Regions from separate parts of the Micromonospora noduli genome, predicted to be linked through region 2. Evidence: riboswitches for the same ligand, from Rfam matches in the RefSeq annotation. Region 2 holds a riboswitch; the other holds the start of a gene.
The links. Region 2 has a riboswitch for cyclic di-AMP ahead of MED15_RS11310 (coiled-coil domain-containing protein). Riboswitches for the same ligand answer to the same signal wherever they lie in the genome.
Positions count from the first base shown of each region.

Region 1: linked by a shared signal. The riboswitch ahead of MED15_RS07820 (coiled-coil domain-containing protein) and the one ahead of MED15_RS11310 (coiled-coil domain-containing protein) in region 2 are both predicted to bind cyclic di-AMP.

Region 1 covers NZ_PYAC01000004.1:114,284-121,251, reverse strand. Annotated here, with positions in the region: gene MED15_RS07830 (SRPBCC family protein) at 45-509, shown strand; gene MED15_RS07825 (DUF2269 domain-containing protein) at 782-1,291, opposite strand; gene MED15_RS07820 (coiled-coil domain-containing protein) at 1,434-2,498, opposite strand; cyclic di-AMP (ydaO/yuaA leader) riboswitch at 2,504-2,635, opposite strand; gene MED15_RS07815 (cation diffusion facilitator family transporter) at 2,754-3,671, opposite strand; gene MED15_RS07810 (HelD family protein) at 3,778-5,895, opposite strand; gene MED15_RS07805 (alpha/beta fold hydrolase) at 6,003-6,968, opposite strand, start outside.
Region 2 covers NZ_PYAC01000008.1:191,859-198,826, forward strand. Annotated here, with positions in the region: gene MED15_RS11300 (helix-turn-helix transcriptional regulator) at 50-385, opposite strand; gene MED15_RS11305 (carbonic anhydrase) at 612-1,349, shown strand; gene MED15_RS11310 (coiled-coil domain-containing protein) at 1,406-2,425, opposite strand; cyclic di-AMP (ydaO/yuaA leader) riboswitch at 2,430-2,560, opposite strand; gene MED15_RS11315 (YibE/F family protein) at 2,727-4,097, opposite strand; gene MED15_RS11320 (metal-sensitive transcriptional regulator) at 4,396-4,692, opposite strand; gene MED15_RS11325 (heavy-metal-associated domain-containing protein) at 4,787-4,996, shown strand; gene MED15_RS11330 (hypothetical protein) at 5,010-5,957, shown strand; gene MED15_RS11335 (heavy metal translocating P-type ATPase) at 5,970-6,968, shown strand, end outside.

The DNA.
Region 1 (6,968 bases), on a different contig from region 2:
ATCGGTACGGGACGATCGGGCGACCAACGACGGCGGGAGACGGTGTGCTCAGCAGCGATACCTTCAGCTACACCGTCCAGGCCCGGTGCTCACCCGCCGAGGCGGCCGCGTTGCTCAGCGACCTGACGCGGCAGGGCGAGCTGCATCCGCTGATCGTCCGGGTTCGCCGGGTGCCGCCCCGGCCCGGCGCCCAGGCCAGCTACACGATCAACGACCGGTTGGCGGCCGGTCCGCTGCGCTTCCGGACCACCTACCACGCGGACGTGCTGATCAGCGAGGCCGACGAGATCGTCATGGTTGCCCGCCAGTGGCCGGCCACCACCGTGCGAAACCACACCCGACTGCGCGCCGAGCCGGACGGTCTGGTCCGCATCGACGTCGAGATCACCCTGACCGCGCCGAGGCCCCTGTTCCGGTACGCGTTCCGCCAGGCCCAGGCCGCTCACCTCGCCCTCGCCACCCGGCTGGGCGCCGCCCTCGACCGCACCGGCAACCCCCCGCCCACCTGACCCGCGCCCGCGCCGCCCGCTGTAGCCCCGCGCCGCCCAGTGCCGCGCCGTGTTCGGCGCTGGCGCTGCACCATCCTGCTCAGGGCCTGGGTGTCACTGTCGTTTCAGCAGGCAGAGGTCGCCGTGGCGACATCCGTTTGGGCGGTGCTACTCCGGTGAGCGACATACCTCAGAGGTATAAATATGACTCCTTGGTATAACGCCTACCAGCGAGACTCCCCCGAGCAGCAAGGCGAGGTCGCTGCGGCGCCCGCGTGCAGCGGCCGCGGCGCCTAGACCGTGGTTCCGGCGCGATCACGGCTCGTGCGTGCGGGTCGGGTGGCGGGACGCCGGCCCCACGGCTTGTAGGTGGACAGCACCGTCGCGATGATCATCAGGCTGGTCGACACCGCCGGCGCGATGACCAGGTCGGCGCGATCCCGGGCGGGCAGGGCGGCGCCGACCGCTCCGGCGTGACGCAGGTTCGGGGTGAGCAGGAACAGCACCAGCCCGACCATCACCGTGGTGAGCACGAGCTTGACCAGCACCCAGCGGTGGCGCAGCAGACCCCACGGGGTGAGTAGCGAGCTGGCGACTCCGATCAGCCAGACCAGGACGCTCAGCGGCGCGAACAGCAGCGTGCCGACCAGGGCCGTGACCGGATAGACCACCGCCGGGTCGGCACCTCGCTCCACGGCGATGCCGAGGGTGAGCAGCACCAGGTCGGCGCCGAGCCAGCCGAGCGAGGTGACGAGGTGCAGGGTGAGCAGCGCCTTGCGGGTGGTGGGTCGGATCCGAGGCATACCGCGATGCTGCCCGCCGACCGCGGCCGGGTCGTCCGACGAGCGACGACATCAGGGGTACGCCCGGCGACGTAGCCCGACCCCGGACGCACGTGATGCCTGTGAGTCATCACGACGACTCACAGGCATCACGACGCGTGGGTCAGTAGACCGACAGGTGTACGTGGTTGGTGTGGTCGGTCGACGGGGTGCCGTGCGCCCCGCTGTACGACTTCCACCCGCTGCTGGGCAGCCAGATCTGCCTGTACCAGATCACGTAGAGCACGGCGAGCCGGTCCGCGTTGCGGATGAAGTACGCGGCCAGGTTGTTGCCGTACGTCTTGTCGCCGCCGGTGGCGTCCCCGCCGAAGCCGCCCTTCTGCGCCGCGAAGTCGCAGGCCCGGCCCTTCGGGTGTTCACCGGAGCCGCTGGGGCGGTGGCACGAGACGTACCGGGTGAATCCCGCGGCCTTGGCCTGGTTGAGCGCGTGCAGGGTGCGTGGGGTGATGCAGCCGCTGGCCGGGGTGGGGTCGTTGACGCTGCACGACTCGGAGGGCCAGGAGCCGTCGGAGTTGCGCGGCGCGGCCGTCGCGTTGGCGCTGGAGGTGCCCCGGTTGGAGCCGGTGTCGGCGGTGGTCTGCGGTTTGGGTGCGGTGGCCACGGTCAGGGCCCGTTCGGCCTGCTCCTTGCGCTTGGCCATCACCGCGACCTGCTTGCGCTGTTCGTTGATCTCGCCGTCCAGGCCGACGCGGGTGCGGTTGGCCTTGTCCTTGCTGTTCAGCAGGTCGCGCAGCACCCGGTCCTCGTTGGCGGCCACCGCGTCCAGCGCGGCCGCCCGGTCCATGAAGCCTTCCGGGGTGTTGCTGTTGAGCAGCGCCGACATCGCGCCGAGCCGACCGGTGCGGTAGGCCACTTCGGCGATCTCGCCGACCTTGCCGTTGCGCTGCTCGATCTCGACCTCAATGGTCTTCAGCTGGGTGGCGAGCTGCTTCTGCCGTTGCACGGAGGTGTCCAGGGCGCGCTTCGCGTCCAGGTAGCCCTTGCTGGCCGCCTCGAGTTGGGCCCGCAACGCCGGGGTGCCGCCCTCCTCGTCGGAGTCGGGTGCGGCGGCCCGCAGGCCGGTCGGGGGAGCGGCCGAGGCGGTGCCGGCCGGAAGCGCGACGCCGAGGGCGAACATCGCGACGATCAGGGCCGCCAGGCGGGCGGCGGGTGGTCGTGCTGGTGCCACTGCGCATGTCCTTCCGTCAGCCGCCGACCGGGTTAGCTGACGGGTTCGGGACGGAAGATCCCTACCGCTGACGCGGATACACCCCAGGAACATGGTTCCCCGGTTCGCCCAGTTGGGCGATTAGGCGGCGACCGCCACCGGCGCCGGGAGGGCGCCGCCTGGTGGAGGCCGGGACCGAGCCTACCGGTGCCAGTGGGGCCCCTGCAGCCGTTGTGACGGACGGTGCGTGCGTCACCACGGAAAATTACGGCTCCGTCACCATTCGATGGAGCCACAGGCTCCAGAAGCGGCGCCGGGCTCGATCTGCAACGTCGCGTGCTCGATGCGGAAGTCGTCATGCAGGGCCGTACGCGCTGCGGTGAGCACCGCGCCGACCTCCGCGCCGGGTGCCATGGTCAGGTGAGCGGAGGCGACCTCCATGCCCGAGGTGAGCGTCCAGACGTGCAGGTCGTGCACCTCGACGACACCGGGGACGGCGGCGAGCCGGTCGTGCACGGCCGTCACCTGGAGGTGCTCCGGGGCGGCCTGCACCAGGATGCGGATGGCGGCGCGGGCCAGCCGCCAGGTGCGCGGCAGGATGAACACGCCGATGGCGACCGCGACCAGGGGGTCGGCCCACCACCAGTCGGTGACGGTGATGAGCAGTGCCGCGCCGATGACGCCGAGCGAGCCGAGCAGGTCACCGAGCACCTCCAGGTAGGCACCCTGGAGGTTGATGCTCTCCCGGGCCCCGGCGCGCAGCAGCGCGAAGGCGGCGATGTTCGCGAGCAGGCCGAGCACGGCCACCGCGAGCATCGGGCCGGCGATGACCTGGTGCGGGTCGCCGAAACGGCGGATCGCCTCGATCACCACGTAGATCGCGACGCCGGAGAGCAGGACGGCGTTGGCCAGCGCGGCGAGCACCTCGAGCCGGTAGAGCCCGAAGGTGCGCTGCGGGTCGCCGGTGGCCCGCCGGGTCGCCGTGATGGCAGCGAGCGCCATCCCGATGCCGAGCACGTCGGTGAACATGTGCCCGGCGTCGGAGAGCAGGGCGAGCGAGCCGGTGTGCAGGGCGGCCACCGCCTCGACCACCATCAGGGTGGCGAGCAACCCGAAAGCCGCCCAGAGTCGACCTCGGTGCTGGTGTGCGGCATTGGCGACGGACCCATGGTGGTGGTCATGACCTGCGCCCACGAGAACCACCTTCCGCCGCTGGTCGGGACCCGGTCAAATGTATGCTCACATCGCTATGTGTGCAAGTGTACGGGCAGGGCCTTCCGCTGGCGGCAGTCCGCACACGTCAGCCGGTCGGGTCGATGGTGGTGAGCCGCTGGGTGGCTCGGGAGAGCGCCACGTACAGGGTGCGCACCCCGGCGCCCGGATCCGCCCGGATCTCGCTCGGGGCGACCAGCACCACCCCGTCGTACTCCATGCCCTTGGCCTCCAGGCTGGTCACCACCTGCAACCTCGGCGCGCCGAGCGCGCCCAGCCACCCGGCGACCTCGTCCCGGCGGGGGACCGGCGTGATCACCCCGACCGTGCCCTCCACCTCGGCCAGCAGGCCGGCGGCGGCCTCCACGGTCGCGGTCTCCAACCCCGTCGCGGGCACCACCAGCTCCACCGGCTCGACCCCGGTGGAGCGCACGGCGGTCGGCAGCGGCAGGTCCGGGTAGAGCCGACGGATCTCCGCCGCCGCCACCGCGAAGATCTCCGCCGAGTTGCGGTAGTTCGTGGTGAGCGTGAAGTCGTGTCGCTTGCGCCGGCCCAGCGCCTGGTCGCGGGCTCGGGTCAGCTCCTCCGGATCGCCGGTCCACGCGGTCTGCGCGGGGTCGCCCACCACGGTCCAGGAGGCCAGCCGGCCGCGTCGACCGATCATCCGCCACTGCATCGGCGAGACGTCCTGCGCCTCGTCCACCACCACGTGCGCGTACTCCCGGTAGTCCTCCGGACGCTCCCGGGCCGCCGCGCGGGCGGCCCGCTGCCGTTCACCGAGGGTGCTCAGCTCACGGACGCCGCCAGCGAGCTGGAACGGATCGCGTCGCGCGCGAGCCGGCTGCGCGGGCTTACCGAGCAGCGCGTCCAACTCGTCCAGCAACGCCACGTCGGCGATGGTCAGCCCAGCCGAGTCCAGGTTCCGGTAAGCGGCGTTGAGCAGCCGGATCTCCGCCGAGGAGAGGATCCCCCCGGCGTACCGGCGCAGCCGGTCCGGCTGCGCCAGCCAGCCGAGCACGTGCCGGGGGTGCAGCCGAGGCCACCACGCCTTGAGGAACTCCCGGAACTCCGACCGCTCGGCGATCTCCGCCTCGAAGGCCGGTTGCTCCGGCAGTCGACCGCTGCTCAGCTCACGGGCCTGCGCCCAGAGCGCGGCGAACACCCCGTCGAAACCGGCCCGGCGCACCTCGTTGCGTCGTGCGCCGCGTTGCAGCGCGCGGTCCCGGATCCGGTCCAGCGCGGCCCGGTCCAGCCGCAGCAGCGTGCCGCGGTAGAGCAGCCGCAGCTCACCCGGGCCGCCCGGCACCGCGTCGCGGGCCGCCCGCTCCAGCACCCGGCGCATCCGCAGCGAGCCCTTCACCGCCGCCACCTCGGGCGGGTCAGGGCGGGTGGCGGTCATCCCCGGGAAGAGGGTGCCCAGCGAGTGCAGGGTCGCGGTGTCCTCGCCGAGCGACGGCAGCACGGAGCCGATGTACTCGACGAAGACCGACGACGGGCCCACCACAAGGATGCCGCCGCCGGCGTAGCGGCTGCGGTCGGAGTACAGCAGGAACGCGGCCCGGTGCAGGGCGACAGCGGTCTTGCCGGTGCCGGGGCCGCCCGCGACGATCGTCACCCCGGAGCCGGGCGAGCGGATCGCCTCGTCCTGCTCCCGCTGGATGGTCGCCACGATGTCACGCATGCCCCGACCGGTGGCCTTGGACAGGGTGGCCAGCAACGCGCCGTCACCGACGACAGTCATCCCCTCCGGGGCGGCCGTCGGGTCCAGCAGGTCGTCCTCGATCCGGGTGACCCGCTCGGCGCGGGACTGGATGGTGCGGCGCCGTACCACGTCCAGCGGCTGCGCCGGGGTGGCCTGGTAGAAGGCGGCGGCGGCCGGCGCGCGCCAGTCGACGACAAGCGTGACGGCGTTCTCGTCGCGGATCCCCAGTCGCCCGACGTGCAGCACCTGACGGTCGCGCAGGTCCAGGCGGCCGAAGACCAGCCCCTCGTGCTCGGCGTCCAGGGTGTGCCGCCGCTGCGCCGCGTGGAAGACCATCGCGTCGCGCTCGACCAGGGCGCCGTGCGTGCCCACCCGGGCCATCCGGTAGCCGTCACGCTCGGCGCGGACGGCCGACTGCCGCAGCTCGGCCAGTCGGGCGTACACCCGGTCGAGGTGTCGTTGCTCGACGGCGATCTCCTGCTCCAGGCCGGTCTGGTCGGTCAACGCACGCTCCTTCAGAGGTCGCCGGCAGGCGGCGGGAACCGCGCGGGCCAACCGAGAAGAGTACGGCCCTGGGCCCGACCCGCCGCGCCCGAGGTGCGCGAACGTGCTCAGGCACCCGCCTCGGCGGGGGCCGTGCCACGGTGAGCCGGCGGCGATGCGCCACGGTGGGCCGGCGGCGATTCGGCGAGCACCCGTCGCAGCACGCCGGTGAGCGCGGCGTTGACCTCGTCCGGACGTTCCATCATCAGCATGTGCCCGGCACCCGGGCAGACGGTCAGCTCGGTGGCCGGCAGGGCCGCTGCGATCGACTCGGCGCACGGCGGTGGGGTCAGCCGGTCCCGGTCGCCGACCAGGGCGGCGGCCGGCAGGTGGGCCAACGCGGCGAGGGTGTCCAGTCGGTGCTGGGTGCCGATGGAGGCGCGGAACCCGCCGATCGAACGCAGCGAGGCCCGAGCCACCGCGGACGTCACCAGGCGGATGTCGGCCGGCTCGCAGCGGTCACCGAAGAGCATCCACCGGATGCTCGGTCGCAGCGCGTTCAGCAGTGCCCGGGGCGCGCGCCACGAGCCACACCGGGCCAGCACGCCGGCGCCGGTCGTCTCGGCCAGCCGGATCAACCGGGCGATCCGCGGCGAGAGCCCGTAGACGGTGTGCGTGTGCCCCTCGGCGGTGGTCGAGACGAAGACCAGGCCGGCGGTACGGGCGGCGAAGTGCGCGGGGTGGCGGTGGGCGTACTCCATGATCGTCATGCCGCCCATCGAGTGCCCGACCAGCACCAACGGGCCGGTCGGCGCGACCGCGTCGATCACCGCGGCCAGGTCGTCACCCAACTGGGCCACTGTGGCAGTGCGCAGCGCCATGCAGCTGGACCGGCCGTGCCCCCGCGCGTCGTAGGCGACCACCCGCACCGCACCGCCGAACGGGAGTGCCGTGAGCGCGTCGACCTGCCGGTGCCAGGCACGCCCGTCCAGCGTCCAGCCGTGCAGCAGGATGGCGGTGACCTGGGCGTCCGTCGGACCCGTCGCCTCGACGTTGAGCCGTACACCGTCCGGCAGACCGACCTCGAACCGCTC
Region 2 (6,968 bases):
GCAAAGGTTACCGCCGCGACCGTCGGTCAGCGGCCCCCGGTGACCGGGGTCAGGCCTGGGGCTCTGCCTTCGCGGTGGGAACGTCGGCGAACAGCGCGAGCAGGTCGCCGACCTGCCGGTCGGCCTCGGCGGGGTGCCGGAACCGGCCGGCCGGGTTGAGGGTGTATTCGTTGCGTCGTCCGACCCGGGTGCGGTGCAGGTAACCGCCCGCCTCCAGGTCGGCGACGATCGCCTGCGCGGCTCGTTCGGTCACTCCGACCTCGGCGGCGACGTCGCGTAGCCGGGCGGTCGGGTCGCGGGCGATGGCCAGCAGGACGTGCCCGTGATTGGTGAGGAACGTCCAGTTCCGCCCGCCGCCGGTGTCGTCCGTCACCGTGCTCGCCATCGTGCGACCGCCTTTCCGGATGTCCGCCTGCCCTCGCGAGAGTCTGGTCCGCCCTGCCCCGGGAAGGTTGCCCAGGGGGTGGCCGGAGTCAACGTATGAAATCTAAATCACGCATACCTTGACGCATCTTACGGTGCGTGTGACGGTGGAGCACGAGCCAGCGCCTGCCGCCCGGCCGGCGGAAAGCCGGTTTGACCAGGTCAGATGCGTCGAGACGAGGTGCGGGATGAGTCATACCGGGAGCTCCGGCGGTCAGCCGGGTCCGCAGCGGACCACCGACCGGGCCACCGCGCCCAGCGAGCCGACCCGGGCGTACGCCGAGTTGGTTGCCGGCAACCGGCGCTTCGTCGATGGCGCCCCACGCCACCCCAACCAGGATGCCGGGCACCGGGCCGCCGTGGCCGACGGGCAACACCCGTTCGCGGTGATCGTCGGCTGCTCCGACTCGCGGCTGGCCGCCGAGATCATCTTCGACCGGGGGCTGGGCGACCTGTTCGTGGTTCGCACCGCCGGGCACACCGCCGGCCCCGAGGTGCTCGGCAGCGTCGAGTACGCGGTGACCGTCCTCGGCGTCCCGCTGGTGGTGGTGCTCGGCCACGACTCGTGCGGTGCGGTGCAGGCCGCCCGGGAGTCCGCCGCGACCGGTACCGCGCCGAGTGGCCATCTGGGCGCGGTGGTCGACGCCGTTCTGCCCAGCCTGCGCCGGGCCACGTCCGAGGGCGTGGACGACATCGACGGCATCGTCGACATCCACATCGCCCAGACCGTCGAGACGTTGCTCGGGCAGTCGCCCGTGCTCGCCGGCGAGGTGGCGCGGGGACGGTGCGCGGTGGTGGGAATGTCCTACCGGCTGGCCGCCGGAGCGGTGCGCCCGGTGGCCGTCGTACCGGCCGGCCTCGCGACGTTGGAGACCCCGGCCGGATCACCCGAGTCGACCGACCCGGCCGCGCCTGCCACCGTCTGACGCGACGAGGGCCGCTCCGCGTCACGCGGAACGGCCCTCGACCGGGATCGTGCGGGTCAGAGCAGCGACATGTGGACGTGGTCGGTGTGGTTCGACGGCCCGCTGTACGAACTCCAGCCGGTGGCCGGGAACCAGATCTGCCGGTTCCAGATCACGTAGTAGATGCCCAGCCGGTCGGCGTTACGGATGAGGAACGCGGCGACGTTGTTGCCGTACGTCCGGGTGTCGTTGTTGTGCCACGGGGAGAACCCGCTCTTTTGTAGCGACCAGTCGCAGGCGCGGCCCTTCGGGTGCTCCCACGGCCCGCCGGGGCGGTAGCAGCCGACGAACCGGTTGAAGCCGGCCGCCTTGACCTCCTTGTACGCGTGCAGCGTGCGCGGCGTGACGCAACCGGACGTGGTGGGGTCGTTCTCGCTGCACGACTGGGGCTTCCAGTCACCGTCGGCCGTGCGACCCGGGCCGATCTTCGCGACCTTGGAGGTGGCATCCACCAGGCCGCCGGTGAAACCCTTGCCGCCGACGAGGGAGAGCGCCTTGTCAGCCTCGCTCTTGCGCTTCGCCATCAGGGCGGTCTGCTTCTGCTGCTCGCGGACCTCGGTGTCGAGGGCCAGCTTGGCCTGCTCGGCGCGGGCCTTCACCTCGTTGACCTCGGAGAGCTTCTTCTCGTTGACCATGTTTATCTCGTCGAGCATCCCGGCGCGCTGGACGAACGAGTCGGGCGCATCGCTCTCCAGCAGCATCGCGACCGCACCGATCCGGCCGGTCCGGTACGCCTGGGCGGCGATCTGCCCGACCTGCGGGGCCAACGCGTCCAGGTCGGCCTTGGCCCGGTTGACCTCTGCGGCCAACTCGCCCTGCCGCTTCTTGGATTTGTCCAGCTTGGACTTTGCGGCGGAGTAGTCGCGGTTGGCCTGCTCGATGACGTCGTTGAGCAGCTTGGGCTCGCCGTCCTCCTCGTGCCCGGAGGGTGTGGGGTTCGTCGGGGCGGCGTGCGCAGGGAGCGGCCCGGCGAGCACGGTCAGTGCGGCGATCACGGCCACCACGGGACTCAACCAGCGGTGTAGGGGTGCCGTCACAATGTTCCCTTCCGTCGACCGCCGACCGGGTTAGCTGACGGGTTCGGGGCGGAAGTGGCCCCTACCGCTGACGCGGACTCACCCCAGGCACCTGGGTCCCCGGCTCGCCGGTTGGCGATTGGGCGGTGGCACCGCAGGCGCCGCTTCGCGCCTTCATCGGTAACCGGCAGCGAGGTTACCCGAGAGTCGACCGGGTGAGCTACGCCTGGATGCCGACCAAAAGCGTCATTTCGCCATAGCGTTGAGTGACCAGTGACGCGGTTCTCAGGGTGGATGCCCGATCTGGTCACGCTGAGGAGTGTCACCATGCCGTATCCGTGCTCCTGTTCGACTCCGGCCACCGGTCGGTGGCCTCGGATGGGGGTGCGGTCCGCGTCCGGGCCGGCTCGTCGGAGCCGGCCGTTCGCGGTGAGCTGAGTGCGGCCAGTGCCTCGCTGCGGTCCGGCTGGGGCCGGGGCGCGGAAGCGTCGGTGGACGCCGTGGCAGCGGTACGCCCGGCGGCGGTCACCACCGCGGCCAGCCCGGTGGTCAGCGGCACGGCGGCGATCAGACCGAGGGTGGCGACCGCGCTGCGGACGATCTCCTGCGCGAGGAACTCACTGGTGAGGATCTGCCCGATCGGTCGCGAGTCGGCGGTGAGCAGGAGCAGCAGGGGCAGTGACGCGCCTGCGTACGCCAGCACGATGGTGTTGACAGTGGAGGCGATGTGCGCGCGGCCGACCCGGGTGGCGGCACGGTACAGCTGCAACCGGGTCAGCCCGGGGTTGGCGTTCGCCAGTTCGGTGACGGTGGCCGCCTGGGTGACCGTCACGTCGTCGAGCACCCCGAGCGATCCGATGATGATCCCGGCGAGCAGCAGGCCGTGCAGGTCCACGTCGCCCTGGAACATTGACAGGGTGGTGGCGTCCTCGCTGCCGAAGCCGGTGAGGTGGGTCGCGGCCGTGGCGATGGTGGCGAGCACGCCGGTCAGCACCAGGCTGCCCAGGGTGCCGAGCACCGCGACCGAGGTCTGTGCGGTGACCCCGTGGGTCAGATAGAGCACCACGAACATGATCAGGGCCGCGCCGACCACCGCCACCAGCAGCGGTGACCCGCCGGCGCTGATGCCCGGCAGCACGAAGGTGAGCAGGATGGCGAAGCTGGCGGCCAGTCCGGCGAGCGCTGCCAGACCTCGCCACCGACCGAACGCGACGATCGCGGCCGCGAAGATCACCGCCAGCCACACCATCGGGGTGCCGCGTTGGTGCTCGGCGATGTTCCAGTTGCTGGTGGTGGGATCGGTCGGGTCAGCCAGCTCGACCAGGATGACCTCGTCGCCGACCTCGACCCGGGGTGCGCCGGGCCCGTCGGGCACCGGTGTCCGTACCTGCTGGCCGGCGGTCGGCCCGTCGTCCACCCGCACGTCGACGGTGCCGCACCGCCCGTCGCCGACCCTCGGTGTGCCCTCGGGAACCGACGGCGCCGGCGGGCACGGCTCGCTCACCACCCGGGTGACGGTGCCGGGGTAGCGCGGCACGTCCGCGCCACCATCGGTCTGCGGTGACCCGCCGCGCGGCCAGAGCAGCGCTGCTGCCAGCACGGTGGCGACGAAGAGGGGTACCACAGTCACGACGAGGATCCGTCGCACCCTTGGTGGGGCGGACGGAGCAGTGTGAGTGTGGTCGGAACCCAAAGCGAGACTCCCAACGATCCGGTGCGGGATACGGGTCAGCGGGCCTGGCGGTTCACCGTTGCGGTGGAAACGCGGCGGACGGCGGGGCGGATCGCTGCCTGACGACCGCTTGATCACGGACGGTCAGTGCTCGGCCCGGTCGGCCGGGGGCGCCGCCACGACGTGGCGGCGCGGGTGCCCGACTGTGCAGCGGCATTCGGAGGGCCATCGTGGGAGATGCTAGCCAGCCCTCCCGGGGCCTGCAGGTCGTGGCGGAGTGTCGGGCGGCCGAACCGCCCGCGCGTCGGACCTCGGGCGGTCAGCCGCGCTTCATGAGCCGGCCGACCGCCGCCATCATCTCGGTGGCCATCTCGTCGGCCCGACCCTCGGCGGCGCCCTCGTGCATGCAGTGCCGGGCGTGCCCGTCGAGCAGCCCGAGGGCCACCTTGTCGAGGGCGGCCTGGATGGCGGAGATCTGGGTGAGCACGTCGATGCAGTAGCGGTCGTCGTCGACCATCTTCTCGATGCCCCTGACCTGCCCCTCGACGCGGCGGAGCCGCGCGAGCAGCTGGTCCTTGCTGGCGGTGTATCCGCGGATCGGGGTGGGTGCGGTCATGTCCACCAGGATAGCGTACCCCCAGGGGGTATGGTACGGTCGGTTCTGTTGAGATACCCCCACCGGGTACCGGTACCACGAAGGAGACGGTCCAATGGTCAACACCACGTACCAGGTCCAGGGCATGACCTGCGGCCACTGCGTCAGCGCGGTGAGTGCCGAGGTCGGCGCCATCCCGGGCGTGCGCGACGTCCAGGTCGACCTCGCGGCCGGCTGGGTCACCGTCAGCAGCGATCAGCCCCTCGACCCGGCAGTTGTCCGGGCTGCCGTCGACGAGGCCGGCTACGACCTCGTCGACGCGTGATCGGAGGGCGGGCATGCGCACCGTGACGAGACTGGCCGGGTTCGCCGTCGGCCTGGCGGCGATCTTCGGCGCGACGTACGGGGTCGGCCGGGTGGTCGACAGCGCCCCGGTGATCGAGGGCCGGCACGACGGCGACGCCGCCCATGCGACGGGCGAGCACGACGAGGCGGCCGATCGGCTCCCCGGCGGCCTGCTCGTCTCCGACCGGGGCTACACCCTCCAACCGGTCGCCGCCCCGGCCGGCGAGTTCGCCTTCCGGATCGCCGGCCCGGACGGCCGCCCGGTCACCCGGTACGACGTGGCGCACGACAAGCAGATGCACCTGATCGTCGCCCGTCGGGACCTCTCCGGCTTCCGTCACGTCCACCCCGAGCTTGCCCCGGACGGCACCTGGCGTGTCGACACCCCGCTGGCCGGCCCCGGGCAGTGGCGGGCGTTCGCCGACTTCACCCCGACCGGGGGTGAGTCGCTGACCCTCGGCGTGGACGTGACCGTCCCCGGCGAGTTGACCGAACGGCCGTTGCCCGCCCCGGCGACCAGCACCACCGTCGACGGCTACACGGTCACCCTGACCGGTGCGCCGCAGCCCGGCCGCACGTCGTCGCTGACCCTGACCGTCAGCCGGGACGGGCAGCCGGTCACCGACCTGGAGCCCTACCTGGGCGCGTACGGGCACCTGGTGGCACTACGTCGGGGTGATCTGGCGTACCTGCACGTGCACCCGGACGGGACGCCCGGCGATGGCCGCACCCGGCCCGGTCCGGCCGTCACCTTCCTCGCCGAGGTGCCCTCGGCCGGCAGCTACCGGCTCTACCTCGACTTCCAACACGGCGGGAGGGTGCACACCGCCGAGTTCACAGTGGTCGCCGGCGCCGCCCCGACCGGAGACGTCCCCACTCCGAGCGGACCCGCACCGACCGGCGGGACCGACCACGGCACCCCCGGGCACGGACACAACTGACGGGACCAGACGATGACCACCACCAGCAGACCGCTACCTGAGGCGCCGAACCGGATCGAACTGGCGATCGGCGGGATGACCTGCGCCGCGTGCGCCGCCCGGATCGAGAAGAAGCTCAACCGGATGGACGGGGTGAGCGCCACCGTCAACTACGCCACCGAGAAGGCGACCGTCCGGTACGCCGACGGCGTGACGCCGGACGACCTGATCGGGACCGTGCAGAAGACCGGTTACACGGCGGCGCTGCCGGCCCCGCCCAGCGCGGAACCCCCGGTGGACCCGTTGCGGGGACCGCGTACCCGGCTCTGGGCGTCGGTGGTCCTGAGCGTGCCGGTGGTCCTGCTGGCGATGGTCCCGGCCTGGCAGTTCGACTACTGGCAGTGGTTGTCGCTGACCCTGGCCGCCCCGGTGGTGGTCTGGGGTGGGCTGCCGTTCCACCGGGCCGCCTGGACCAACCTGCGGCACGGCGCGGCGACCATGGACACCCTGGTGTCGCTCGGCACCCTGGCCGCGTTCGGCTGGTCGCTCTGGGCGCTCTTCCTCGGTGACGCGGGGATGCCCGGGATGACGCACCCGTTCCGCTTCGACATCACCCGGACCGACGGCGCCGGCAACATCTACCTGGAGGCGGCCGCCGGGGTCACCGTGTTCATCCTGGCTGGTCGCTACTTCGAGGCCCGGTCCAAGCGGACGGCCGGCGCCGCCCTGCGCGCCCTGCTCGACCTCGGCGCCAAGGACGTGACGGTGCTGCGTGACGGCGTGGAGACCCTGATCCCCGTGGACCGGCTCGCCGTCGGTGACCGGTTCGTGGTCCGCCCCGGGGAGAAGATCGCCACCGACGGGGTGGTCGACGAGGGTACCTCCGCTGTCGACGCCAGCATGCTCACCGGTGAGTCGGTGCCGGTCGAGGTCGCCCCGGGTGACGGCGTGGTCGGCGCCACGATCAACGCGGGTGGGCGGTTGATCGTCACCGCCACCCGGGTCGGCGCGGACACCCAGCTCTCCCGGATG